One region of the Clostridium thermobutyricum genome, then DNA from elsewhere that is predicted to be linked to it. Evidence: riboswitches for the same ligand, from Rfam matches in the RefSeq annotation. Region 1 holds a riboswitch; the other holds the start of a gene.

The links. A riboswitch is a leader RNA that binds a small molecule or an ion and turns the genes downstream of it on or off. The one in region 1 is predicted to bind thiamine pyrophosphate.
Region 2: another riboswitch for thiamine pyrophosphate. It lies ahead of thiT (energy-coupled thiamine transporter ThiT); the one in region 1 lies ahead of thiT (energy-coupled thiamine transporter ThiT).

Annotation. Positions count from the first base shown of each region.
Region 1 covers NZ_KB850956.1:2,434,061-2,449,348, reverse strand. The annotation lists gene leuB (3-isopropylmalate dehydrogenase) at 1-221, shown strand, start outside; gene ilvD (dihydroxy-acid dehydratase) at 224-1,882, shown strand; gene ilvB (biosynthetic-type acetolactate synthase large subunit) at 1,914-3,569, shown strand; gene ilvC (ketol-acid reductoisomerase) at 3,599-4,603, shown strand; gene HMPREF1092_RS11395 (hypothetical protein) at 4,731-4,916, shown strand; gene HMPREF1092_RS11390 (M48 family metallopeptidase) at 4,980-5,642, shown strand; gene thiT (energy-coupled thiamine transporter ThiT) at 5,652-6,350, opposite strand; TPP riboswitch at 6,406-6,506, opposite strand; gene HMPREF1092_RS11380 (cyclase family protein) at 6,675-7,307, shown strand; gene HMPREF1092_RS11375 (CapA family protein) at 7,396-8,703, opposite strand; gene HMPREF1092_RS11370 (M15 family metallopeptidase) at 8,707-9,504, opposite strand; gene HMPREF1092_RS16580 (collagen-like protein) at 9,744-11,468, shown strand; gene HMPREF1092_RS11360 (ABC transporter ATP-binding protein) at 11,509-13,371, opposite strand; gene HMPREF1092_RS11355 (ABC transporter ATP-binding protein) at 13,364-15,097, opposite strand; gene HMPREF1092_RS11350 (MarR family winged helix-turn-helix transcriptional regulator) at 15,091-15,288, opposite strand, start outside.
Region 2 covers NZ_KB850956.1:1,906,068-1,921,355, forward strand. The annotation lists gene HMPREF1092_RS08840 (response regulator transcription factor) at 1-428, opposite strand, end outside; gene HMPREF1092_RS08845 (D-alanine--D-alanine ligase) at 611-1,522, opposite strand; gene HMPREF1092_RS08850 (DMT family transporter) at 1,728-2,621, shown strand; gene nth (endonuclease III) at 2,656-3,291, opposite strand; gene HMPREF1092_RS08860 (lysophospholipid acyltransferase family protein) at 3,316-4,020, opposite strand; gene queG (tRNA epoxyqueuosine(34) reductase QueG) at 4,076-5,053, opposite strand; gene epsC (serine O-acetyltransferase EpsC) at 5,080-5,667, opposite strand; gene cysK (cysteine synthase A) at 5,706-6,614, opposite strand; T-box leader at 6,679-6,914, opposite strand; gene thiT (energy-coupled thiamine transporter ThiT) at 7,007-7,597, opposite strand; TPP riboswitch at 7,681-7,782, opposite strand; gene HMPREF1092_RS08885 (magnesium transporter) at 7,857-9,122, opposite strand; gene HMPREF1092_RS08890 (hypothetical protein) at 9,393-10,043, opposite strand; gene HMPREF1092_RS08895 (YegS/Rv2252/BmrU family lipid kinase) at 10,097-10,978, opposite strand; gene pssA (CDP-diacylglycerol--serine O-phosphatidyltransferase) at 11,204-11,725, shown strand; gene HMPREF1092_RS08905 (hypothetical protein) at 11,754-12,134, opposite strand; gene HMPREF1092_RS08910 (hypothetical protein) at 12,203-12,637, opposite strand; gene HMPREF1092_RS08915 (rubrerythrin family protein) at 12,627-13,175, opposite strand; gene HMPREF1092_RS08920 (SpoVR family protein) at 13,219-14,607, opposite strand; gene yhbH (sporulation protein YhbH) at 14,611-15,288, opposite strand, start outside.

The DNA.
Region 1 (15,288 bases):
CGGGAAAAGGAATTGCAAATCCATTAGCAACAATACTTTCTGTTAGTATGATGCTTAAATATACATTTGGATTAGAAAAAGAATCGAAAGTAATAGAAGATGCAGTTTCAAAAGTTTTAGAAAAAGGATATAGAACTTTAGATATTCTTAGTGAAGGAAAAATAAAAGTTTGTACAAAAGAAATGGGTGATATGGTTATAAAAGAAATTGGGGGAATGTAATTATGAGAAGTGATGTAGTAAAAAAAGGTGAAAGCAAAGCACCACATAGATCATTATTTAAAGCTACTGGACTTACAGATGAAGAAATAGATAAACCTTTAATAGGTATTGTTTCATCACAAAATGATATTATACCAGGTCATATTCATTTAAATACAATAGTTGAAGCAGTAAAAAAAGGAGTTCTTGCAAATGGAGGAACACCATTGGTTTTCCCAACAATAGGAGTATGTGATGGAATAGCAATGGGACATATAGGAATGAAATATTCTTTAGCAACTAGAGAGTTAATAGCTGATTCAATAGAATGTATGGTAAATGCACATGGATTTGATGCTTTAGTTTTTATTCCTAATTGTGACAAAATCGTTCCAGGAATGATAATGGGAGCATTAAGAATGAATATTCCTTCAGTATTTATAAGTGGTGGACCAATGCTTTCAGGAAAAGTAGGTGAAAAGAATATATCTTTATCTACAATGTTTGAAGCAGTAGGAGCTTATGAGTCAGGAAAAATAAACAAAGATAAATTATGTGAAATGGAAAATAAATCTTGCCCAACTTGTGGATCTTGTTCAGGAATGTTTACTGCAAATTCAATGAATTGTTTAACAGAAGCTCTTGGGCTTGGGCTTCCTGGTAATGGAACTATTCCAGCAGTTTATTCAGAAAGAATAAGACTTGCAAAAGAAGCTGGAAAAGCAGTTATGAATCTTTTAGAAAATAATATAAAGCCTAAAGATATAGTTACTGAAAAAGCTATATTAAATGCTTTAACTGTGGATATGGCATTAGGATGTTCAACTAACTCTGTTTTACATTTAACTGCAATCGCTAATGAAGCAAATATAAAAATGAATTTAGATATTATAAATGAAGTTTCAAGTAAAACTCCAAATCTTTGTAAACTTGCTCCAGCTTCAGATACTCATATAGAAGATTTATATTGGGATGGAGGAATTACAGCAGTTATGAATGAACTTTCAAAAAAGAATTTATTAAGTTTAGATTGTATAACTGTAACTGGTAAAACTCAAAGAGATAATATTAAAGGAATAACAGTAAAAAACCATAAAGTAATAAAAGAAATAAAAAATCCTTATAGTGAAACTGGAGGAATTCAAGTTTTAAGAGGAAATATTGCTAGAGATGGGGCTGTAGTAAAAAAATCAGCAGTAGTTGAAGAAATGTTAAAACATGAAGGCAGGGCAAAAGTTTTTGATTCTGAAGAAGAAGCAATAGAAGGAATTTTATCAAATAAAATTGAAGCTGGAGATGTTGTAGTAATAAGATATGAAGGGCCAAAAGGTGGGCCAGGAATGAGAGAAATGCTTTCTCCAACTTCTGCAATATCAGGTATGGGACTTGATAAATCAGTAGCTTTAATTACTGATGGAAGATTTAGTGGAGCAACAAGAGGTGCTGCTATAGGACATATTTCTCCAGAAGCTGCTGAAGGAGGAGAAATAGCATTAATAGAAAATGGAGATATAATTTCAATTGATATTTTAAATGGAAAATTAGATCTTAAAGTAGCAGATGAGGTATTAGAAGAAAGAAGAAAAAAACTAGTTATACCAGAACCAAAAATTAAAAATGGATATCTTTCAAGATATGCGAAATTAGTAAGTTCAGCAAGTGAAGGAGCAATATATAAATAAAGGGTTAAAATATTGAGGAAGGGGGAGTTATATGCTATTAACTGGGGCAGAAATATTAGTAAAATCTTTAATTGATGAAGGTGTAGAAACACTTTTTGGTTATCCAGGTGGAGCAGTATTAAATATATATGATTCACTTTATATGTATAAAGATAAAATAAATCACATCTTAACTTGTCATGAGCAAAATGCAGCTCATGCAGCAGATGGATATTCAAGGGCAACAGGAAAAGTTGGGGTTTGTCTTGCAACTTCAGGTCCAGGGGCAACTAATTTAGTTACTGGAATAGCAACAGCTTATATGGATTCAATACCTATAGTAGCAATTACAGGAAATGTTCCTAAGAATCTTTTAGGAAAAGATAGTTTTCAAGAAGTAGATATTCAAGGAATAACTATGCCAATAACTAAACACAATTATATAGTAAAAGATGTTAATGAGTTGCAAAAGACAGTAAAAGAGGCATTTCATATTGCAATATCAGGTAGACCGGGACCAGTTCTTATAGATATACCAAAGGATATTACATCAGCAAAAGCAGAATATAAGAATATGGATGATATAGAAATAAGTAATAAAGAATTTAGAGTAGAATATGAAAAAATTAAAGAAGTAGCTGAAATGATAAATAAATGTAAAAAACCTCTTATTTATGCAGGTGGGGGAATAATATCAGCTAATGCGAGAAATGAATTAAAGAACCTAGTAGAAAAAATTAATTCACCTATTTGTACATCATTAATGGGGAAAAACTCAATAGAGAGTTATCATCCATTAAATATTGGAATGATAGGGATGCATGGAACAAAAGCTTCAAATTTAAGTGCAACTAAAAGTGATTTAATAATAGCTTTAGGTGCAAGATTTTCAGATAGAGTTATTACTGATCAAGAAAATATAAAAGATGCAAAAATAATTCATATAGATATTGATGGGGCAGAAATAAATAAAAATATAAAATCTGATGCATCTATAATTGGAGATTTAAAAGAAGTTTTAGAAAAAATTATACCTTTAGTAAATGAAGCTAAGCATGAAAAATGGAATTTAGAAGTAAATAGTTTTAAAAATTTAGAAGAGAAAGAAGTAGTAGATGGATTAACTCCAGAATTCTTTTTTAAAATTTTAAATAAAAAAAATAAAGATAATTTAATAATTACAACAGAAGTAGGACAGCATCAAATGTGGGCAGCTCAATATTTTAATTTTAAGAATGATAGAACATTTATATCTTCAGGTGGTCTTGGAACTATGGGATATGGACTTGGGGCAGCTATAGGAGCTCAAATAGCAAGACCAGATATGAAAGTTATAAATATAGCTGGAGATGGAAGTTTTGCAATTAATTGTAATGAGTTTGCTACAGCAGTTTCTAATAATTTGCCTATAATAACAGTAGTTATGAATAATAATGTTTTAGGAATGGTAAGGCAATGGCAGAATTTATTTTATGATAGAAGATATTCACAGACAACTTTAAATAGAAAAACAGATATTGTTAAACTAGCTGAAGCATTTGGAGGAATAGGATTTAGAGTTGTAGATAGAGATCAACTTGAAGATGTTTTAGATAAAGCTTTAAATTCTAAAAAACCGGTAATTATAGATTATGTTATAGATTGTGATAAAAAAGTTTTACCAATGGTTGCGCCAGGTGCTCCAATTAATCAAATAATAAGTGAATAGGGTATAGAGAAGTAAAAGGGGGAATAAATATGGCAAAAATGTTTTATGAAAAGGACACAAATTTAGAATTATTAAAGGGGAAAAAAGTAGCTATAATTGGTTATGGTAGTCAAGGACATGCTCATGCATTAAATTTACATGAAAGTGGAATAGATGTAGTAGTTGGGTTATATGAAGGAAGTAAATCATGGGGAAAAGTTAAAGAGGCAGGATTAGAAGTTTCAACAGTTGAAAAGGCAGCAAAAGAATCTGATATAATAATGATACTTATTCCAGATGAAAAACAAGCTAAATTATATAAAGAAGAAATTGCTCCAAATTTAGAAGCTGGAAATGCTTTAGTATTTGCCCATGGATTTAATATTCATTATACTCAAATAGTTCCACCATCAAATGTAGATGTATTTATGATAGCACCAAAAGGACCTGGGCACATGGTAAGAAGAACTTATACAGAGGGATCAGGAGTTCCATGTTTAGTTGCAGTATATCAAGATGCAACAGGAAATGCTAAAAATTTAGCTTTAGCATATGCAAATGGAATTGGAGGAGCAAGAGCCGGAGTTTTAGAAACTACTTTTAAAGATGAAACTGAAACAGATCTTTTTGGTGAGCAAGCTGTTTTATGTGGAGGATGTACAGCATTAATAAAAGCAGGTTTTGAAACTTTAGTAGAGGGAGGATATGCTCCAGAAAATGCTTATTTTGAATGTTTACATGAAATGAAATTAATAGTTGATCTTTTATATCAAGGTGGAATGGAAATGATGAGATATTCAATTTCAGATACTGCAGAATATGGAGATTATGTGGTAGGAAATAGAATAATAACTGAAGAAACTAAAAAAGAAATGAAGAAAGTTTTATCAGAAATACAAGATGGAACATTTGCGAGAAATTGGTTAACTGAAAATGCTGTTGGAAGACCTTTCTTTAATTCAGTTAGAAGAATAGAAAAAGAACATCAAATTGAGAAAGTTGGAAAAGAATTAAGAGGAATGATGAGTTGGATTGATACTAGGAAATTAGATTAATTTAAAATGCAGGTTGATATTATAAAGATTTAATACTTTTAGAATAAGTTAAGAGAAAACCCTTGCTATCATAGCAAGGGTTTTTGCATATTATAAAATATAAAACTTTTAAATTAGGTGAATTATGATGAAAAAAAGTAATATAAACAATGAGGAGAAAAAAGGGTTAAGATTTTTTGAAGTTTTATCAGCTATAGCATCATGTGGATTTGCAGTAGTTGGAATTTTTAAAGAAGGAAACTATTGGCCACTAGTTGTTTTATGCCTTGCTATAAGTTTATTCTGTAATTATATTGGCGATTTTAAAGAATAAAGAGTGAAAAATAATAAATATAAAGTTAAAATATAGTTATAACCTATTTAAGGAGAAAACTATATGTGGAAAGAAAAAGTTTTTATAGAGAGAAAGAACGTTAAAAATTTAAATATAAGAATAAGAGATGGAAAAATTTTAGTTTCAGCTCCTTTAAACATTAGTGAAGAATATATAATGAAGGCTTTAGAAACTAAAGAGGATTGGATAAAAGAAAAATTATTAAAAAAGAGAGAAGAAAAAATAATAGATTTATTAAATAGAGAGGTTATAAACAATGGAGATGTTATTCCTTTCTTAGGTAATGAATATACAATAGAAATAATAGAAAAAAGTAATGGTGGAGTTATTATACAAAAGGATAAAATTATAATAAATTGCTATAAAAGTAAGAATGCAATAGAACTTTTGAAAAAATTCTACAGAGAAAAAATGAATAGTATATTCGTAGATATATTTGAAAAGATGCAAGAAAATACAGGATTATATGCAAATAAATTAACTATAAAATTTATGAAAACTAGATGGGGAAGTTGTAATAAAAATAAAAAGTATATAAATTTAAATGGAGAATTAATAAGTAAGAGATATAAAGCTATTGAATATGTAATATTACATGAGCTTTGTCATCTTATTCATGCAAATCACTCAAGAGATTTTTATAACTTGGTAGAAAAATTTATGCCAGATTATAAAGACGAAGAAATTTATTTAAATGGAAAATAAAAAAGTGGCTTAAGCCACTTTTTTTATTTGAGTTAAAGGTTTATAATCAGGATTTATTATTTTTAATAATCTATCAACAGGTAATAGTTTTATTATTACCATACAAATAATCATTTCTATACCAACTAATGGTAAGTTTACAACTAGTGAGTAGTATGCAGGATTCATTCCTTCAGGAGCAAAGCTTCCAAAGAATGCCCATCCAGATATAAAGTGAGAAAGGAATTTTGCAAAATATGATACAAATACTCCGAGTAATCTCTTTTCTCTAAAGAAACCAGCGAGTCCCATTGCTATACCAGGTAAAGGGTAATCAAATAAAACTTGAATTGGCTGAAGAATATAAGGATCAGTTATTAGAGAAATAAATCCATATATAAATCCAGTTATAAATCCAACTTCCTTACCATATGCAAAGGTTACTAAAAGAATTGGAACCATACAACCAAGAGTTATATCTCCACCTTGTGGCCAACGATATAGTCTAAAAATATTTAATATTGTTGATAAAGCAAGTGCAATAGCCATCATTGTAAGCATTCTTGAAGTAAATTTTACTTTACTTGCTTTAAATAAAATTACGAAAATAATTAATAATCCAATTAAAGCTACAATGACCATTGGATTTTTAATTATTTCGTCCCATTTTTGAGGTAGATTAGAAAACATTTTTTGTGCTCTTTCTCCCCAATCACTAAAAATTTGCATAAAAAAACCCCCTATTAATTGTGCTAGAAGGCTATAGAATGGATAATTTTAAGTTATTAAAACACTCAAGCTTCCCTACGCTAGTACTATCTAGATCAGGTTTAAAGGGTTAATGATAAAATCATCTCTCAGCCAAAGGCACCCCTAGCACGAACTTAATTATTAAATATATGTATTATATTAACATTTCGTTAAATAAATGTCAATTAAACAGAATTTTCTGAAAAATATTTAAAGATATATAAATAAAATATTATAATTAAAAGTAAATATTTTATTTTTATTATAAGAATAATAATAAAATTTAAAGTAGGAGAGAGAACTATGGAAATATATGATTTAACACATTTTATAGAAGAAGGAATGAGTGCATATTCTGAAGAAGAAAAAGCAAGTATAGAAAATTTAGCTAGTATAAAAAGTGATGGATATAATGTTAAAAAAATTAGTTTGAGTAATCACACAGGGACTCATATAGATTTACCTAATCATATTTTTGAAGATGGAAATAGATTAGAGGATATAAGTTTAGAAAAATTTATAGGAAGTGCTTTTGTTTTAGATTGTAGAAACATAAAACAGATAAGTATGGAATATATATTAAAAAATATTGATGACATAAAGAAATATAACTATATTATATTTAAAACTGGAGCAGAAAAATTGTGGAAAAAAGAAGAATATTTAAATGGGTATTCATTTTTAACTGAAGAAGCAATAAATTTCCTAGGAAATATTGAAGAAATTTATGGAATAGGAGTTGATTGCATATCTGTAGATGCGAGTTTTAATCATAATTTAACGAATCATAAGATATTATTAGAAAAGAATAAAATAATAATAGAAAATTTATGTGGGTTAGAAAATTTAACTGGAGAATATGAAATAATTATAGCTCCTTTGAAGATAAAAGAAGCTGATGGCTCACCAAGTAGAATATTTTTAATTAAGAAATAGCAAAAAGGATATTAATCATATGATAAGAAAGTCTAAGTAGAAAAACTATCTTATATATAAATTAATATCCTTTTTTGGATTTATATATTTAGTTGAATTGCTGGCTTCCTATTTTGCCTTTACCTAATATTTTTTCTGTATCATTTAATGAACGATTAATTCTAGTTACAGATTCATTAGTTAGGTTAAAAGCTTTTGGGTCTTTTAATGCTTTTTCCACTGGGATTATTCTATGAGTTAAAGTTCCATTAGAATTTTTTTCTCTATAAACCCAAGTTGGAATAACAGTATAACTTTTTAAATATAATTTATTATCTTTAACACCTAAATCAAATTCAAGCATTAAGCCATCTTCAGTTAATGCATTTCTAAGTTCTTCATAGCATTGATTTGATAAAGAATTCCCTTGAGAGTAAAAGACTAAAGTGTCTTTACCATTAGAATTCTTTATAGTTTCATAAGGTTGTATAACATGAGGATGACCTCCTAAAATAACATCAACGCCATTTTCACTTAAAATTTTTGCCATTTCTCTTTGGGAGTTATTTTCTGTTGTTTTATATTCTTCTCCCCAATGAATAGAACTAAATATGAATTCTACACCTTCAGATTTCATACTTTTAATTATAGAATTAACTTCTGAGTTAAATTTATCTAATCTATTATAACTAAATGTATTTATCAAATTTTTTATAGATGATGGAATAGAGATTCCATTTATAGATTCACCACCATTTGCATCAGTTTTATAAGTATAAGCAAAAAATCCTATTTTGTGTCCATCTATTTCATAAACCGTATAGTTAGGAGTAGATGAATCTTTTCTAACACCTATAGGTATTAAATTTTTTTCTTTTATTTTATCTAAACTTCTATTAAATCCAGACGCTCCTTTATCTATAGTATGATTAGTAGCGAATGTTACTAAATCTAGTCCAGAATTTTTACAACTATCTAAAAACTCATCAGGCATATTGAAATAAGGATATCCAGAAGGATTACCACCGCTAAAAGAACCTTCTATTATACCAATTGCAAGATCAGAATTTTTTAGATTAGTATTTATATATTCAAAACTTTTATCAAAATTATATGAATTATTATTTGTTTTTGCACCTTTTATTTGAGAATCATGAACTATAAGATTTCCGAGAGAAGTTATTTTATAAACTTTTTCTGGAAGATTTTTATCATTAGTTTGCTCTTTAATTTCTGAATTTTTTTCAGAATTATCTTTAGAACTTTCTGTTTTATTATATTTTAAATCAGATGTATCTAATTTATTACTTATAAAAAAAGTTGTTAAGCCTAAAACTATGCAAATTAAACTAAGACCTATCATAATAAATTTTATGTTTTTAGAAAATAATTTCTTAGTGTATCTTTTTCTTCGCATAGATTATTCTCCATTTAAGCTTAGTTGTAATACATCAATTTTTTTATTGATTTCATTTAGATACTCTTCTAAAGTAAGTTTATTTTCTTTTATTAATTTTGCATGATTTTTTCCTACATATCTATAATGCCAAGGCTCATAATTATATTGTGTTATTTTTTCTTTATCTTTAGGATATCTTAATATAAAACCATATTTATGGGCATTTTCATTTAACCATTTAAAAGCTTTAGTATTTTCAAATCCACTATCTAATCTAGAATAATCAGAACTTAAAATGTCTATTGCATATCCAGTTTCATGCTCACTTCCTCCAGGAGGAGCAGAGTACTTTAATGCTTGTTCTTTACCTACTGCATTTACTCTAGAATTAAAAAGATTTATTTGAACTTGATGACTTCTATATCCAGAAGCGCCAAGTAGATTTATTCCATCATTTTTTGCAGCATCAAACATTACTTTTGCTTCAGAAGCAACAGTTTTATTAAGTTTTGTTGTTTCTATATAAGAAAGGAATGGTAAGTTTGATTCAACTATATTTTTAGGAATATAATCATCAGGAAGTAAAGTTGTTTTATTGCATAGGATTAAGTTTTCATCATTTTTATAACTTATAAGCAATGCAAGCTCTTTACTAGCTTTTTGAGCTGAAGCTTGAACTGAATCTTCTTTTTCAACATTAGGACTTTCAGCTTCATTTATATTAACAATTGAATTAGCTAAAACTTTATTTAAACTTATTGTACATCCGATTATAATAATAGAACCAAATGAAATAACTAATTTTGTTTTATTATTCATCATAAAATCTCCTTTTAAAAAAAATGGGTATTATTAATATTACCATATTAAGTAAAAATAAACAATAAAAGTGAAAATAATGCAATTATTTGTTTAGAATTATAATTATTAAATTATAAATGCAATATTAATGATTTAAAGTTTAAAGAATATATCCTTAGCACTTTATTTTTATATCAAATTCAAGGATTGAGGAATATATTATTATGAGAAAACAAAAATAAATGGAGGAAATATTTGTGAGAATTTTGCCAAGTATAGAAAAACAAATAATAAATGACAAATTTAAAAAAGTAAAATCTAGTTTATTTGTTGGTAATTATGAAGATGAGTGCAAAGGTTGTTCAGAAAGAATGGAGGTTGTTTTAAGATTCGAATTAGATAATAATTATAATAATATATTTGTAAAAAATAATATGAAATTAATTATGTTTCTAGAAAATATATTGTATAATTCAAGCGTAATTTTGAACTTTAAAATAAATTTAAAAGATTGTAATGGAAATACATTAGAAGATATAGAAAGAAGAAAAACAGTTTGTAGAGAAGAAATTTGTAACTATATAGAGTTAAATATTTTAGATAGATGTAGTTCAATAGATTTAAGAAGAGTAAGTGAAATTAATATTATAATAGAAGGAAGAGATTTAGGAATAGCAGTATTTACATCTACAAATGGTAGAAATAAGCCATTTTTATTTTTAGAAAGGTTCTGTTGTGAAGAAGGATGTAAAGGACCAAGAGGAGATAAAGGACCAAGAGGAGAGCAAGGCCCAAGAGGAAATAGAGGGCCACAAGGAGATCCAGGAGAGCAAGGAGAACAAGGAGAAAAAGGGGAAAAAGGAGATCCAGGAGAACAGGGACCAAATGGTTGTAAAGGTCTAAGAGGAGATAAAGGACCAAGAGGAGAACAAGGACCACAAGGAGATCCGGGAGAACAAGGACCAATAGGAGAACAGGGACCACAAGGAGATCCAGGAATTCCAGGACCAAGAGGAGAACAAGGACCAAGAGGGGAAAGAGGTCCAAGAGGAGAACAAGGAATAAGAGGAGAGCAGGGAATTCAAGGTATACAAGGAGACCCAGGAGAACAAGGAGAAAGAGGGGAGAAAGGAGAAAGAGGAGATCCTGGAGAACAAGGAATAAGAGGAGAACAGGGAATTCAAGGTATACAAGGAGATCCAGGAGAAAAAGGAGAAAGAGGAGATAAAGGAGAACAAGGAGATCCTGGTGAGCAAGGACAACAAGGAGATCCGGGAGAACAAGGACCTAGAGGAGAACAAGGACCACAAGGAGATAAGGGACCAAGAGGAGATAAAGGACCAAGAGGTGACAAAGGACCAGAAGGTTGTGAAGGGCCAGAAGGTTGCAAAGGACCAAGAGGAGACAAGGGGCCAGATGGATGTAAAGGCCCAAGAGGAGATAAAGGACCAAGAGGAGAACAAGGACCACAAGGAAAAAGAGGGCCTTGCGGATGCTCTTCAAATGAATGTTGTATAGAAAAAATTAAAAAAGTATTGGATTCATTACGAGGATGTGAAATTGGATTAGGTAATTTAGATGAGCCAATTGGATCTATAAATGGAAGAATCGAATGTACTGAAAACTGCCTATTAATATTAAAAGAGAATTGTAAATATAATGCTTATCCTTTATGTAGTATAACAGGTATAATTTCATGTGAAAACTTAGATATAAATTGTAGTTGTGGAGATTCATATGAAAAAGAACACTGTAGTAAATGTGTTAAAGGATTAAAGAGATTGTTCTATATGTTAAAAGGTCATACAGTAGATATAGGAATACAAGGTAGTATATTAAATTTACAAGAAGTAACTATAGTATCGGTAAATAATGGAATTGTCAAAGCAAAACAAAGAGATAAATATTACTATATAAGTTTATGCTTTATAACACAAGTAAAGAATATTTGTGAGGATATAGTATACAATGTATGTGATTAAAATTAAAGGTAGAAAACAGTAAAGTTTTCTACCTTATTTTTTAAGCTATTTCATCATTATTAGCAAATTGGCTATTGTAAAGAGTTGAATAGAATCCGCCTTTTTCCATAAGTTCATTGTGGTTACCTTGCTCAATAACATTACCTTGATCCATAACAAGAATTAAGTCCGCATCTTTTATAGTTGAAAGTCTATGTGCAATAACAAAGTTTGTTCTACCTTTCATAAGTCTTGTCATAGCATTTTGAATATAGCTTTCAGTTCTTGTATCAACTGAACTTGTAGCTTCATCAAGAATTAAAACTTTTGGATTTGCTAAAATAGCTCTAGCAATAGTTAAAAGTTGTTTTTGTCCTTGAGAAATATTTGAAGCTTCTTCATTAAGAACTGTATCATATCCTTCAGGAAGAGTTCTTATAAAGTGGTCAGCATGTGCAGCTTTAGCAGCAGTAATTATTTCTTCCATTGTAGCATTTTCTTTACCATAAGCTATATTATCTTTAATAGTTCCATTAAATAACCAAGTATCTTGAAGAACCATTCCAAACATACTTCTTAAATATCCACGACTGAAGTTTGTTATATCAGTTCCATCAAAAGTAATAGAACCATCATTAAGTTCATAGAATCTCATCATTAAGTTTATAAGAGTTGTTTTACCAGCTCCAGTTGGACCAACAATAGCTATAGTTTGACCAGCCTTAACATTAACATTCATATCTTGCATAAGAATTTTATCTTCTGAATATCCGAATTTAACATGATTAAAGTTAACATTTCCAGTAGGATTTTCTATAACTTTTGGATTAATTGGATCAGCAACAGCATCAGGTTCATCTAATATTTCAAAAACTCTTTCAGCAGCAGCCATTGTAGATTGAAGAACATTAGCAATGTTAGTAGTTTGGCTGATTTGTTGAGTAAATTGTCTTGAGTATTGAATAAATGATTGAATATATCCAACTTGAAGTTTTCCATTAACAACCATTATTCCACCAACAGCTGCAATAAAAACATAAGCTATATTACTTATAAGTCTCATAATTGGCATTAATATACCAGCCATAAATTGAGCTTTCCAAGCAGAAGCATATAATCTATTATTTATTTCATCAAATTCTTTAATAGCATCTTTTTCTTTACCAAAAGCTTTTATAACAGTATGACCTGAATAAATTTCTTCAACATGTCCGCTTAATTTTCCAAGTTCTTGTTGTTGTTTAAAGAAGAATCTTTGAGATTTCTTTACAATTGGCATAGCAACAATAAAACATATTGGAAGAGTTATTATACAAATTAAAGTAAGTAATGGACTTATAGTAAGCATCATTATAGTTATACCAATTATAGTAATTACGGCAGTTATAAGTTGAGTTAAACTTTGTTGAAGTGTACTACTTATTGTATCAATATCATTTGTAACTCTACTTAGAACATCTCCTTGTGGATGTGTATCAAAGTAGTTTATTGGTAAGTTATGAAGCTTTTTATCTACAGCAGTTCTTAAACTTTGAACAGTTTTTTGTGCAACATCTGACATAATAAATTTTTGTAAGTATAAGAAAGCTGAACTTAAAACATAAAGTACTAAAAGTAATATTACATAATGTCCAAGTTTACTAAAATCTATAGAAGCATTAGGAACATGCTTAAATTTAGCTATCATTCCATCTAGAATTACATTAAGTGTATCACCAAGAATTTTAGGGCTAAAAACAGTAAATATTGTACTTAAAATTGTCATTAAAACAACTAAAATAAGTCTACCTTTAAAAGGACTTAAATATGTTAAAAGTCTTTTACCAGAACCTTTAAAGTTTTTTGCTTTTTCTCCAGGTTTTCCAACAGGGCGTTTACCACCAAAGCCCATGCCACCTGAAGGTTTTTGTTTAGCATTACTCATTTTCTAGCTCCTCCTTTGAAAGTTGAGATGAAGCAATTTCTTTATAAACGTCACAAGTTTCAAGTAATTCCTTATGTTTTCCTTGTCCAACTATTTTACCTTCGTTTATAACTAAAATATTATCTGCATCTTTTATAGTATTTATTCTTTGAGCAACTATTAAAACAGCTGAATTCGCTGTTTCTCCTTTTAAAGCTGCACGAAGTTTAGCATCAGTTTTGAAATCAAGAGCTGAGAAACTATCATCAAACATATAAACATCAGGCTTTCTTATTATTGCTCTTGCAATAGAAAGTCTTTGTTTTTGTCCACCAGAGAAGTTTCTACCTCCTTGTTCAACAATTGATTTAAATCCATCTTCTTTATTTAAAATAAAATCATATGATTGAGCAACTTTACTAGCATGAATCATTTCATCCATAGTAGCATCAGGTTTACCATATTTAAGGTTTTCTTCTATAGTACCTGAGAAAAGAACAGCTTTTTGAGGTACAAATCCAATGTTTTTTCTTAAAGAATCTAAAGTAAGATTTTTTATATTAGTTCCATTTAAAAGAATTTCACCTTCAGTTGAATCATAGAATCTACTTACAAGGTTAAGTATAGTTGATTTACCAGAACCAGTACCACCTATAATAGCAGTAGTTTCTCCAGGCTTAACTTTAAATGAAATATTGCTAAGCGCATTATTTTCAGCTCCAGGGAAAGCAAATGAAACATTTTTAAATTCAAGAGTACCTTTATCATTAAATTCAGTAATTGAATTTTCAGTATCTACAATGGTAGGTTCAATAGCTAAAACTTTATTTATTCTGTCAGCAGAAGCAGCTGCTCTAGGAATCATAATAAATAGCATACTAATCATTACAAGTGAGAACATAATTTGCATTACATATTGAATAAATGCCATTAAATTACCAACTTCCATTGAACCAGAATTTATTTTATATGCTCCAAGCCAAATAATAGAAACTGAAGTAAGGTTTAAAAGAAGCATTAAAAGTGGCATTAAAATAGAAATTATTTTATTAACTTTTATAGCATTATCAGTAAAATCGAAGTTTGCTTCTTCAAATCTTTCTTTTTCAAAGTTTTGCTTATTGAAAGCACGTACAACTCTTATACCAGTAAGATTTTCACGAAGTATTTTATTTATTTTATCAAGCTTAACTTGCATGGCTTTAAATCTTGGCATACCAATTTTACCTACAAATAATATTGATAAAATAACAACAGGCATTGCTACTAATAATATAAGTGAAAGATTAGCATTAGTTTTTATAGCCATATAAATACCAGCTATACAAGTAAGAGGTGCAACTATCATCATATTTAATATAGTTATTAATAATTGCTGAACTTGTGTTACGTCATTAGTAGTTCTTGTTATAAGAGATGCAGTTCCTACTTTGTCCATTTCTGCAAGTGAAAAAGTTTCTGCTTTAGTAAAAACATATCTTCTAAGATCACGTCCAAATCCCATAGCAATCTTTGAAGAAATAAAGCTTGCAATTGCAGTTGCGATACCTCCTAATAAAGTTAATAGAATCATATACATTCCTATTTTTTCAATGTAGCTTACATCTTTACCTACAATACCTTTATCAACTATTTTTGATAACATAGTTGGAAGATATAACTGAGTAACAGTTTGAATTAAAAGAAGTATAACTACTATGATAAGAGGAAAGCTATATGGTTTTAATTTTTTGAAAAGTTTTAACAATTTAAACCACTCCCATCTTTAGTCTTTTTATACTTATCTAAATTAGTTTTTACTTTAATAAGTAATTTATTTAAAGTTTCAATTTCATCATCTGAAAAATTTTCTAAACAGATTTTGTCTATTTTATTTATAACAGATTTTAAATTGTTACAAGCTATTTTTCCTTTTTCAGAAAGAAAAACTCTAGATAC
Region 2 (15,288 bases), 530 kb from region 1:
AAATCATCAATTATTATCTCATTTTCTAATTTCATACTTTCTGTACAACTAGACATATTTTTATATCTATTATATTTTCTTAAATGTGATTTTACTCTTGCAATTAGTTCAAGCGCATTAAATGGTTTACTTATATAATCATCAGCTCCCATATTAAGTCCAAATATTTTATCAATATCTTCACTTTTAGCTGAAAGCATTATTACAGGAAGCTCACTTTTTTCTCTTATTTTTATACAAGTTTGAATTCCATCTAATTTAGGCATCATAACATCTAATATAACTAAATCAATTTCTTCTCTATTTAAAATTTCTAAAGCCTCTAATCCGTTTTCACTTTTAAAAATTTCATAACCTTCACTTTTTAAATAAATCTCTATTAAATCTCTAATTTCTTTTTCATCATCAACAATAAGAATTTTTTCCATCTTAATCCCCCCCAATTTATACTCTAATGTTAACTTCTACTTCTTAATTTTTATCTAAGGTTTTTATTAATATTTCCTTAATATTTTATACACATATTGTATCATTATTTTATTTCTATATAAAATAAAAAGACTTTTTTATTTATAAAAAGTCTTTTTATCTACAAATTTAATTTTTTTATTTATCTTTTTTCATTTAAAGATTCTTCTATTATTTTATCTACTAAATCTGAATAGCTCATATTCAATCCTAATGCACTTTTAGGGAAAAGACTATTTTCAGTCATTCCTGGCAATGTATTAACTTCTAAAATATATGGAACCTTTTCTTTTGTAACAATAAAGTCAACTCTTGCATATACAGAACATTTTAAAGCTTTATATGTTCTTAACGCCATATCTTCAACTTCATTTTTTAACTCTTCATCTAACTGAACTATATATTCTTTAGCTCCTCCATCTTTATATTTTGATTCAAAATCAAAAAATTCTGATGTAGGCTCTATTGCTAATATAGGATAAACTTTATCTTTAATTATCGGACAAGTTATTTCTTCACCTTTTATAAACTCTTCAATCATAACTTCTGTATCTACTTTAAATCCTTCTTCAACTGCTTTTAAAACTTCTTCTTTTCTTTTAATAAAATAAGTTGCTACACTTGAACCTCCATGAGTTGGCTTTATAAATACAGGATATCCTAATTCCTCTATCTTTTTATAATCTAACTCTTCTATTGATTTTAAATTTATCCATTTAGCTGTTCTTATTCCTTCTGCTTTTAAAAGGCTTTTTGTCATATCTTTATCCATACATGCAGCACTACTTAAAGGTCCACAACCAGAATATTTTATTCCCATTGCTTGTAAAACTGCTTGAACAGTTCCATCTTCCCCAAATTGACCATGTAATGCTAATAGTGCAAAATCAATATTTTCTTTTTTTACTTTTGTTATTATATCTTCTTTTTCATCTATAATAATTTTAACTACATCATATTTTTCTTTATTTATATTTTTAAATATTGATTCTCCACTTTTTATAGATATTTCCCTTTCTGAAGAAATTCCTCCCATTATAATTCCTATTTTCATACTTTTTAATCCCCCATTATATCATCAAGTAAATATTTATCATTATACCATTTTATTCATTTAAAATACATATTTGCTAATTTTTTCTTTTTAGATAAAATATTTTTTCAAATTAAAACCTATATTTTATAACAATTATTATTTATTTAAACTATAATATAAGTGGTATAATTATTTTTAACTATATTTACAAAGGAGATACTTTATGAAAAATAAAAACAAAGCAATAATTCTTATTATAATTTCAGCTCTTTCATTTGCAGCTATGTCAACTTTTGTTAAGCTTGCTGGAAATAATATTCCATCTGTAGAAAAAAGCTTTTTTAGAAATTTAGTAAGTTGTGCTGTTGCATTCTATTTAATTAGAAAAAGTGGTGACAGATTATTTGGTAAAAGTGAAAATAGAAAATATTTAATTCTGAGAGCTTTATTTGGTACTTTAGGAATAATAGCAAATTATTATGCTATAGATAGACTTATACTTTCTGATGCTAACATGTTAAATAACCTTTCACCTTTCTTTGTTGTAATATTTTCCTTCTTATTCTTGAAAGAAAAAATAACAAAAAAACAGGTAATAATTTTATGTGTTGCATTTTTTGGAAGTTTATTTATTATAAGACCTACTTTTAGTCTTACTGTAATACCTTCTCTTGTAGGAGTTTCTTCTGCTTTATGTGCTGGAGCCGCATATACTTTTGTTAGATATTTAGGTGGTCGTGAAAATGGACCTACTATTGTATTTTTCTTTTCATTCTTTTCAATAGTAGCAACTGCTCCATTTGTTATTGCAGATTTTAAGCCTTTTACTCCTATAGAGTTATTTTATTTACTTATGGCAGGTGTAGTTGCTTCAGTAGCACAATTTGCATTAACAGCTGCATATAAATATGCTCCAGCTAAAGAAATTTCAATATACAATTATTCTCAAATAATATTCACAGCACTTATTGGTTTCTTATTATTTAATCAAATCCCTGATGTTTGGAGTATTATAGGATATATTATTGTACTTGGTGCATCGTTCTATATGTTCTTATACAATAAAAAACTTGACCAAAATATTGAAGAAAAAAATAAAATTCAAGAATTAAAATAAAAAATACCACATAGATAAAATCTATGTGGTATTTTTACATATAATCTTTTTTATCTTCCCATTTACAAATAGTATTTAATGGGCATTCAAAACATTTTGGCTTTCTTGCAATACAACATCTTCTTCCATGAAAAATTAAAAGATGATGTGTAAGTGACCATTCTTCTTTTGGTAATTCTTTTTGTAATTGTTTTTCAACTTCTAAAACATTATCAGAATCAGCAAGATCTAGTCTATTAGAAACTCTAAAAACATGAGTATCTACTGCAATTGAAGGAACTCCAAATGCATTTGATAAAACTACATTTGCAGTCTTTCTTCCTGCTCCCGCAAGAGAAGTTATTCCTTCCATAGTCTTTGGAACTTCTCCATTAAACTTTTCTTTTAATTGCTTACACATAAGTACTAAATTTTTAGCTTTATTTCTATATAATCCTATAGATTTTATTCTTTCTTCTATTTGCTCATTAGTTAAAGTTAAGAAACTATCTAAATCTGGATAATCTTTAAATAACGTATCTGTAACTTGGTTAACTTTAACATCAGTAGTTTGGGCAGATAGACAAGTTGCTACAAGCAATTGAAATGGAGTTTCATAATTTAACTCACATTTTGCATCTGGATAAGTTTCCTTTAAAATTTCTAATATTTCCTTCGTTCTCTTTTTCATTTATTTCACCTCTAATTCTAAAGGCTATTTATAAACTCCTCTATAACTTTCTGGTAAAAGATTTGCAATAGCTTTCATCATTGTGTACATGCATCTATTATCATAGTCATGCTTATCTTCATCTTTTCCTTTTTTATCTAAAATTACTGGGTCTCCAAATTTTACAGTTACATCTGCATCTTGCCATTTTTCTTCACCCATATCTTTATTATCACTTATTGGTAATAGCTTCTCAGTACCAGACATCCCTATTGGAATTATAGTAGCCTTAGTCATTCTTGTTAAAAGAAGTATTCCTTTTTTCCCTTCTATCATGGCACCTGTTCTACTTCTTGTACCTTCTGGGAATATCATTATATTTTCCCCATTCTTTAATGTTTTAACCATTTTAGTCATAGCTTCCTTATCAGCTGTATTAGGTTTAATTGGAATATTTTTAACCATTTCCATTCCTATATTAGTTATAGGATCATCTGATAATTTTTTTCCTGCTATAAAATATGGATCAAAATCCTCTTTTAAAATTTTATTTAAAACTAATCCATCTGAATTACTTAAATGATTGCATATAAAAAGTTTTGGTCCTTCAATTTTTTTAATTTTTTCTAAACCTTCAACTTTTAAATTAGCATGCTTTCTTATATATCCATCAGTTATTTTTTTCCCGAAAAAGACCATTAAACCTGTAGGTAAGCTAGTTATTATTTTTTTAGCAAACGGTGATAACATCTCCCTCTACACCTCTTCCTATGAATTTTCTTCAACTTTATTATATGATAGAAATTTATAAAAGTCTATCAATGTAACCTTTTATGTATGGTGACTCACTTTTTAAATCTTTTATGTCCTCATGTTTGCATTTTCTTTTTCTTATTATTGCATTTCTTATTAAAATATTTTTTCCTCTCCAGCCACAGGATGTATTTTTAAAACTTTCTTTAAATATTCTATTATTCATGTTTATTATATTTTCTAAATTTTCTACTTTCATAAAATTTAATGGTTTAAATTCAGGTATTTTACTTTCTTCTACTTCTTTATTATAAATACATTTCTTTTGACAACTATCACATCCAAATATTCTTCCATTTAAAAGACTTATTTCTTTATCTGTTAACTCTTTTTTTTGAGTTAAGTAAGAAACACAAATATTTGTATTTTTTCTAAATCTATTTATAGCTTTAGTAGGACATTCTTTATAACAAATTTCACAATCTCCACATTCAGAATATTTTAAAAGAGTTTCTAAATTTCTCTCTTCTTTTTCTACTAATTCTAAATCAGTAATAATTTCCCCTAAAAATACATAAGATCCGTACCTTTTAGTTATAAGCATATTATTTTTCCCTATAAATCCTATTCCAGATAAATAAGCAATATACCTTTCAGGTAAAGTATTACTATCTACTAAAGGTATTGCTTTTCCACCTTTTTCTTCTATAAACTTACATATTTTATCTAAATATGAATGTACAACTCTATGATAATCTATTCCCTTTGTGTAAACTGAAAATCCATTTTCTTCTCCATTCTCGTAAAAGAAGTAAGGGAAAGCTATAGATATTATAGTTTTCCCATCTTCCATATACGTAAAATGATCTATCCTTTTCTTTATATCATTTTCTTCAAATTCATTTTCAGCTTTCCATTCTTTTCTTTTCAAAAATAAATCTTCAAGCTCTATGAATTTTCTCATTTTCACAAAACCAACTAAATCTAATTTTAATGTTTTACAAAACTCTAAAATTTCTCCTCTATCCATATTTTTATCCTTTTCTTTTAAATAAACTATATAATCATATCATTATATATTTTTTTCTTTTTACCTGTAAAGTCCTCTATTTCAATAATATTATTGTTATTTAATTTTTCTATTACTTTTGCAGGTATCCCAACTGCTGTTTTATTATCTGCAATATCTTTTAGAACAACTGAATTTGCTCCTATTTTAACATTATTTCCAATATTAATAGGACCTAAAACTTTAGCTCCACTTCCTATAATAACATTATTCCCAATAGTTGGATGTCTTTTACCTGTATCTTTTCCAGTTCCACCTAAAGTAACTCCATGATATATAGTAACGTCATCTCCAATTTCAGCTGTTTCACCAATAACTACTCCCATTCCATGATCTATAAATAATCCTCTTCCTATAGTAGCACCTGGATGTATTTCAATTCCTGTTAAAAATCTTCCTATTTGTGATATTAGCCTTCCTAGAAAAAACCACTTTTTTCTATATAGTTTATTTGAAATTCTATAAAAAATCATTACATGCACACATGGATATAGAATAAATACTTCTAGCTTACTTCTAGCGGCTGGATCTTCTTTTAAAATTCTATTTAAGCCATATTTTAAATTATTAAACACCGCTTTATCCTCCTGTTAAAATTAGATTTTAAATTTAATTAATCATATAATCCTGTTGATATATATTTTTCTCCTCCATCAGGAGCAATAACTAATATTTTTTTACCTTTACCAACTTTCTTAGCTAAGTCTAAAGCAACTTTTATAGCAGCTCCACTTGAAATTCCTACTAATGCACCTTCTTCTATTCCAAATCTCTTTGCAATATCATATGCATCCTCATCACTTACAGTTCTTACTTCATCTACATATTTTTCTTCATAAATTGAAGGTACAAATCCTGCTCCAATTCCTTGAATTTTATGTGGACCTGGTTTTCCTCCACTTAAAACTGGTGATTTTTCTGGTTCTACAGCAATAGTTTTTAAATTTGGTAATTTACTTTTTAAATTTTTAGCTATTCCTGTTAATGTTCCTCCAGTTCCAACACTAGCTATAAAATAATCTAAATCAGGAATATCTTTATATATTTCTTCAGCAGTTGTTTCATAATGCTTTTCAGGATTAGCTACATTTTCAAATTGTTGAGGAATAAAATATCCATCTTTTTTACCAAGCTCATTTGCTTTTTCAATAGCACCTTTCATTCCTTTTGCTCCTTCTGTTAAAAGAAGTTCTGCTCCATAAGCTTTAATAAGACTTCTTCTTTCTTTAGACATAGTATCAGGCATAACTATTATTACTTTATATCCTTTTAGTTTTCCAATCATAGCAATTGCTATTCCTGTATTTCCACTAGTAGGTTCAACTATTACTGAACCTTTTTTTAATAAACCTAATTCTTCTGCCTTTTCAATCATTCCAAGAGCTGCTCTATCTTTTACACTTCCACCTACATTAAATTTTTCTAATTTTACGTAAACTTCAGCACTATTTTCATCAGTTAAATTATTAACTTTTAATATTGGTGTATTTCCTATCATTTCTATAATGTTATTATAAATCATTTTCTCATTTCTCCTTTTCAATTAAATTTATTTTTGTAAAAAAAAACTCCACCTCTATAAAACTTATAGAGACGAAGTATTTTCGCGGTCCCACTCTAATTGAATTAAAAACAATAATTCCACCTTTATTCAAGCACTAACATGCTTTATTACTATAACGGGCACTCCCGTAAACTCATACTTTATTTCTGAGTTTAAGCTCCAAAGGGCACTTCATTTAAAATCTAAATAAGGGTTTCCAGCACTCCCCTCTCTCTGAAATTCTTCTTTTAAACTACTCTTCTTTTTCTTAGCTTTTAATTCTTACTATTTCGATATGCTTTATATAATTTATTATATTCTTATATCATCATTTGTCAACATATATTTTTTATTTAATATATTAAATAATTTTATTTTCCTATTCTCTCTTTTAACATTTTAATAGGTAAAATCATCATGAATATACTTGTTATTAAGGCTTCAACACCTGTACTTGAATAATTATATACTATTGAATAAACCCAAATATTCATTCCTTTTGGAGCATATTGTGCATAGTATAAAACTCCTGATAAAGTATTTAAACCTGCTGCTATAAAGCCAACTACTATACATCCCAAGAAAATTTTCCATTTTTTATCTGTTCCAAACATTCCTGAAAGTCCAATTACCATTGTTGATAGTGTATAATCTAATAAAAATTCTGCTGGATTTATTATTCCTCCACCACCAATAATTTTTAAAAAACCAAATATAAGTCCACAAGTTAATGCTTCTCTTCTTCCATATATTACTCCTAAAAGCATTACTGGTAACATTGAAAATAAAGTTATTCCTCCTCCTTGAGGATATTTTATTAGAGGTATCATATACAATACAATTGATATTGCTGCAAATAATCCTATTAATACAATTTTCCTTGTAGTAAACTTCTCCTTTCTTAAATCCCAAAAATATAGTAATAAAAGTGCAATTCCTATAACTACAATTGCTATTCCCATGGTATATCCCCCATTCATCTTTTGTTTTATATAAAAAAAGCTATATCCTATACGGATATAGCTTTTAAATTTGCATCATAATTCTAATTTTAGATTTGCTTCCCTTCGCTGGCATTATCCATACAGGTTCAAGGGTTAATATTTAAATATATCTCTCAGCCTAAAAGGCACCCCTAGCTTATTTAATTTATTTCATTATCTAAAATTATATTCTTATAAATTCAATTGTCAATAACATATATTTTTATTAACTAATTCATTAATCTTTTAACTTTCTGTTCTTCTTTTTCCAAGTTGGATATAAATATTCATCTATAATATCATGTATAATTATTATTCCTACTAAAATTTCTTTTTCATCTACAACTGGCACAGATAAAAGATCATATTTACTAGAAAGCTCAATTGCACTTTCTATTCCATCTTCATGTTGAAGAGTTTGAAAATTGTCACTCATTATATTCTTTAATTTTTCATTTCCAGGACTCAAGATTAAATTTCTTAAAGATATTACTCCCTTTATTCTATCTTCATTATCAGTTATATAAATATAATACATTTCTTCTTCATCAGGTTTCATCTCTTTTAAAATTTCAACTGTTTCAGATACTGTAACATCTAAATTTAATGATATAAAATCTTTTGTCATAACACTTCCTACAGTCTCATCTTCATATTCTAAAAGTTCTTTTACTTCTTCTGCATCTTCTTTTTCAAGATTTACAAGAATTTTTTCTCTTTCTTCTTCATCAAGGTCATCTAATATGTCTGCAATTTCATCACTTGCCATATTCTCTAAAAGCTCAGCTGTTTTTGTTTCTGATAATTCTTTTATTACTTGACCTTTATATTCTTGTTCAAGTTCTTCTAAAGTATCTGCTGCTAAATCTTCATCTAAAGATTCAAAAACTTGTTTTCTTGAATTTGTATCAAGTTCTTCTAAAATATCTGCTAAGTCTGCTGGGTGTAGTTTTGAAAGCTTTTGAAATGGTACTTGTAATTTTAAATTGTTATTTACCATTTCTAAAGATTCAACATCATCCCACATAAGAACTGTTCCATCAATATTTTTTCTTAAAAGTTTATATATGAACTTCATAAATCTATCCAATTTAAACTTTCTATATTTATTAAGTCCACCTGTTTCTACTGCTACAACTCTATATTCACCAGCTATTTCAGCTATTCTTAAATTATCAACTCTTACTACTTTTTTACCATTTATATCAACAATCTTTTTATCTAAAAGATGTCTTGATAAAAGATATGAGTATGTTCTTGGAAGTATTTCTTTACTTCCTTTTGTTTTAATTATTATTTTTCCATCATTAGAGAAATATTGTATAGTTCTAAATTCAAAGTGATAAGTTATTCCATCTCTTTTAACTTTATATCCTATTATTCTCGGATATCCTTGTTCTGTTGTTACATAAATATCCCTCAATATACCAAGAACATCTCCAAATTCATCATACATTTTATTTCCTAATATATCTGTAAATGAAAATACTGATAATCTTTTCATAAATAGTTCCTCCTTATTATCTTTAGAGAAACTTATTTAAAAATTAATTTTTAAACAGAGGTTTTTCTCTAAAGTATTTTTTGGGTTTTGGATTTTCTTTATTCATATGAGGTCCACCCTCCATTTAAAAACACCACCTTTATTTATAAATCTACATAAAAAATGGCTTTCTTAAAAAAGCCATTAAATGCTACTAATATTACATGTTATATAATTAATTATAGTATATATAAGGACAAATTAAAAGTGATTAAAGCCTTTTCATTTATTTTATCTCTTAACTTTTTTAAATCCACCAATCGCTCTTTCTACTATTATTAAAAATATAAATTCACTTATTATTGTATATGGTAATATGCTAAATTTCATAAGTATCAAAATATTTTCAACTAATATTACAATAAGTATTAATATTAAACTACATATTCCCTTTTTATTAATATTAGGCTTGTCTATAAATATAACACTAAATACTAAGAAAAGACCTAATATTATTACAATAATAGCAGTAATAAATTCGCCATATTTCAATTGCATTATATATCCAAAATTTATATCTAAAGTTACTATTCCTGTACTAAATACCATTCCTATAATATATAAACAAATTAATATAGATCCTATTCCATAAATAATATTAAATGATAAATTATCAAATCTTAAATATATAAAAAATAGTGCAAGAACTACTAATGGTATAGAAAGATAATTTAGATAAACAAAATTTTTAAATAAATATACAGTTTCAACATTTTTTAAAAGGCATATTAAAAGAAGTGTTAAGTATCTAATTAAAAATACTCCTAAAGCTATTCTGAAGTACATCTTTAATTTCTTCGGTGATTTTTCTTCGTTTTTCATTATTAAATTTAAAATTAAAAAAAGTATAAACAGCAATATTGTATAATAGATAAAACTCAAAATGGTCTTCCTCCTCATTACATAATTGTTATTTATACTTATTATTATTCTTTTTAATTTATTCCTAAAACTTTTAATCCACCTTTTATACATTTAACTTGAAGTGGAAAATCTGGACCTTTTTCTCCATCAATATCTGTAACAATATCTTCTTCACATTCCACTAAAAGACTATCTGTTTTAAAGTAAATTACTTTTTTTGAATCTAAATGCTCTCCTCTTAAAACTTTTAAGAAAAGTGGTAAAACTTCAATTATTGGCACTGGTTTAAATAAAACAACATCTAATTTACCATCTTCAACATCAGACCTACTTGCTATATTTAAATTTCCAGCAGTTTTTCCATTGAACATTAACATTAGATACATATATCCTTCATAATTATATTCGTTAGAAGTTAATTTAACTTTTAATTTTCTAAAGTTTTTTATTTCATCTATTCCTTTTAGATAATATGCTAATTTACCAAGTGTATTTTTTAAATTTATATCTACTTTTTGAGAAACATCTGTAAATAATCCAGTACTAGCTACATTAACAAAATACTTATCATTTATTTTACCTATGTCTATTAAACGAGGTTCTACAGTTGATACTATTCTTTTACATGCTTCTTCTACATCTGCCGGAATATCTAATAATTTACCAAAATCATTTGCTGTTCCTACTGGAAGTATTCCAAGTGGTAAGTTTATATTTTTTTTCATCATAATATTTACAACTGAATCTACAGTTCCATCTCCACCTGCAACAAGAATATATTCATAATATTCATCAATTGAATCAAAAGCTTCTTCTATATTGCGACCTCTTTCAATTCTATAAGGACATATTGTATATCCTGCTTTTTGATGTATTTCAATAACCTTGTCTAATTTTTGTAGTATTACGCCTTCTCCTGAATAAGGATTATATATGAACCTTACCTTTTTCATGTTTTTCCTCCCTTATAAGCTACACTATTTTAGAATTATATCATTATTAAATTTTATTGTCGAGATTTTATCAAACCTTATTATATATATTTATTTATATTATTTTTATATAATAACATTTTTATCTAAAGATATTCTTAAACTATAAAATTTCTCTTATATTATAAAATTATCTATGATATAATTATTCAATGTAGGTTATATATAAATTTTAGGAGTGATTATATGAAAAAAAGTTGTATTCCTAATATATTTACATTTATAAATTTATCTTGTGGGGTATTATCTTTATTATCCGTTTTTGATGAAAGATATCTTCAAGCTGCTATTTTTATCATATTAGCTGCACTTGTTGATAGATATGATGGAAGAGTTGCAAGATACTTAAATGTATCTAGTGAATTAGGAAAAGAATTAGATTCTCTAGCTGACCTAGTGTCTTTTGGAGTGGCTCCATCAATATTAATATTTGTATTATTTGATTTTAGCCAATTAGGGCCAAAAGGTATATTAGGCTACGCTATTCTTTTAGCATTTCCTATTTGTGGTGCATTTAGACTTGCAAGATATAATGTATCTACATTCGATGGAAATTTTAGAGGTATTCCAATAACTGTTGCTGGTTGCTTTATGGCAGTTTATGCAATTATATCTCTATACGTTAAATTACCTGTTTTATTAACAGTAATTCTTATGATAATAGGTTCATATTTAATGGTTAGTAATATAAAACTTAAAAAACTATAAAATAGCAGAGATTATATCTCTGCTTTTTTTATTCTTCATCATTTTCTCGTCCTATTTGATTATTTTGAAAATATAATTCATCATTTATTTCTGTTTGAATTACATTATTTATTTCCTTTTCCATTATTTTCTTTTCATATTTTGTATTTATAACTTTATTTTTAAGATGTATATATTCAAGATATTTTTCTCCATGCGTTTCAATAACTTTTATTAAATCATCAATTACCTCTCCAACTTCATCAACTCTGTCTAATGCATCTTCAACATCTGACTTTTTTCTAGGGTAAATATTATTCAATTCAGCAGCTCCTCCTATAAGAAGTCTATATGAATCTACTAATCTTTTTAAAAGCTCAGTTAAATTCATTAAGTCCTCATATTGAGTATCCATTAAATGCTTTCCCATACTCCACTCCTATAAAATTAATTTATAAATATAGACTGCACCTAAATTAGATACAGCCTACACTTATCTTACTCTTCTCTATCTTCTTTGCATTTACAATTACATTTGCACTTTTTTTCTTCTTTTTCTAACTCATGAATATAATCTGCATCAGCCATATCATAGATTTCAAACTCTTTTACATCACAAAAATATTCATCTTTTTTCTCTTTTTTGCAACTCTTACATTCAGTTTCTTTTTTATGTTTTTCTCCTTCGCATGCTTCACATTTATGTCCTTCATGTTTAACATGTTCTTTTTTACAACTTTCACATTTATCATCAACATATTTAACATGTCCTTTTTTACAAGCACACTTAGTTCTTTCATCATAAATGTTATCTTCTAAATCGTCACCTCTTAAATCTGATGACTCTTCTTCAAAATCTATTAATCCTTCTTCCTTTTCAACTTTGAAAAAATATTCTTTTGGGAATCTACAAAACATATTATCACCCTTCACATTTTTTTAATTCACTTTCTTGTCTAAAATATCCTCTTTCATATTTACAAAGTGGACAAACAATTGGAGCTTCATATCCTTCATGTATATATCCGCAATTTAAGCACTTCCATAATCTTTTACAATCAGACTTAAACATTTGTTTATTCTTTAGAAGTTCACTTAAAAATAAAAACCTCTCTTTATGTGATTCTTCAACTTCTCTAAGTTCGCGATAAAAAGTCACTATCTCTTCAAAGCCCTCTTTCTTAGCCACTTCTTCAAATTCTTTATATATCCTTTCAGTTTCTTCAAATTCTGCACAAGCAGCATTTAAAAGATTTTCTTCTGTATCTCTAACATTATCTAAAAATCTTTTATAAGCCTCTCTTGAATGAGCAAATTCATTCTCTGCTGTTTCATCAAACACTTGAGCTACCCACATATATCCTTCTTCACGTGCTTTTTCACTAAATAAATTATATTTTCCTCTAGCTCTTGATTCTCCAGCAAAAGTCTTGTATAGATTTTTTTCTGTTTGGCTACCTGAAATTTTCAAAGATTTTCTCCTATATGATTGCTATAATATATACTTATTCATACTATATTCTTTTGTTACTTTCAGTAATTAAAATTTTACCTTTTTCATTACACGTTATGGTAAATTCTTCTCCCTCTTTGTTTTGAGTATTTAATTTTACTTTATATCCCCATAATCTTCCTATATATTTAATAGTTTCTTTCGCATAAGAAATTTCCAATTCTCTTCCATCAAAAACATGCTCTAAAGTTAAACAATAGTCTCTTTTATTTAAATCAATTACTCTTATATGTGGAATTCCTTGTATTCCCATTTCTTCTGACATCTTATCTCTTATAGACTTCCAACCTTTTTCATCAGCAACTTCTTCTACAACAAAATCAAATACCTTTTTTCCATATTGGAATAAATTTAATTCTTCACATAACTCTTTAGTTAAATATCTTCTTATAAAAGATGAATCCCTTTCTAATTTCCTAACTTCAAAAACTTTTTCTATTCCATACTTCTCATAAAGGTCCATAAAAATTTTAAATCCAACATAATAAGGATTCATTCCTCCTAATATAGGAGACACAACATCATTATGTCTTTTTAAAAATTCTAAATATAAACCTTCATCTAGATTTAATCTTTTTAAAATATTATAATGACAAAAACAAGCCCAGCCTTCATTTATAGTTTTTGTTTCTATCTGTGGAAGAAAATATTCAGATTCCCTTTTCACTATTCTTAAAATATTTTTTTCCCATTCTTCAAGTTTTCCATATTCAATTATAAATCCCATAACATCATCTCTAGGTTCTAATGGAATTTTATCTACTTCTGGAACACTTACTTCTTCATACATATCTAACAAATCTCTATTTTCTATTTCTTTTTTATAATCCTCTATTCTTCTACTTCTTATTTCTTTATCAGATATTTCTTTAACTCCAATAGTCCTTCCTATAGAATATCTAATTGAATGAGCTGCATCTAATATTTTCTCTACTTTTTCATATCCTATATTGGGGTTATTTATATAACTTCTTATTATTTCAGCATCTAACTTAAACATTTCTAAAGTTCTCTCTGCGTTAGTTCCTTCTTTAAATAACCTATTATTTTTAAAGAAATCATTGTGTCCATAAACATGGGCAATAGTAAGGATTTGAAGTAATAAAGTATTTTCATTCATTAAATATGCAAGACAAGGATTTGAATTAATAACCATTTCATATGGAAGTCCTGTCATATTTAAAGAATATAATGTTTTATTTTTTTCATATGCCTTTCCATAACTCCAATGAGGATATTTAGAAGGCATACCTACATATGCCTCATATCCTATCATTTCATTAAAACTTATTATTTCAAATTCTTGGGGATAGTAATCTAATCCAAAATCTTTAGCAACTTTTTCAATTTTTTCATTCCACACTTCTAAATCTCTTAAGTTATATTCCAAAGCTTACTCCTCCCCTAACTCTTTATTTAATATTGTTTTTAAAGCTTCCCATAAATCTTTCTTTTCTTTAACTATTACTGGTATAAAATTATCTTTCTCAATTTCCTTTGAAAATCTATAATACATAGTTGTAGAATAAGTAGAAGGTAAAAGCTCACAATATGCAAACATATTGCTTATATCACAAAGTTCTTTAACACTTTTAATAGCCTTATCATTATCTTCTGTCCAGTTATCTCCATCACTGGCGTACACAGGATAAATGTTCCACATTTCAGCTGGATATTTTTCTTCTATAAGCTCTAAAGCTTTAACTATTCCACTTGAAATATAAGTTCCACCAGATTCTGCTTTATGAAAAAACTCAAATTCATTTACTATTTTTGCAGTAGTTGTATGAGATATAAATTCAAAAGCTATATTATTGTATTTTTTATTTAAAAATCTTGATAAAACAAAGAAAAATGATCTAGCAAGATATTTTTTTGTGCTGTCCATAGATCCTGAAACATCCATTATAAAAATCATTAATGCATTACTTTCTCTTTTTGGTTTTTGTTTTACTCTGTAATATCTTAAATCATCTTCTCTAAATGGAAATCTCTCCATAGAATCTATATCTTTTGAAATTTCTCTTAATGCTCTTTTCTTTCCTTGTTTTCTAGCTATCTTAGACATTAC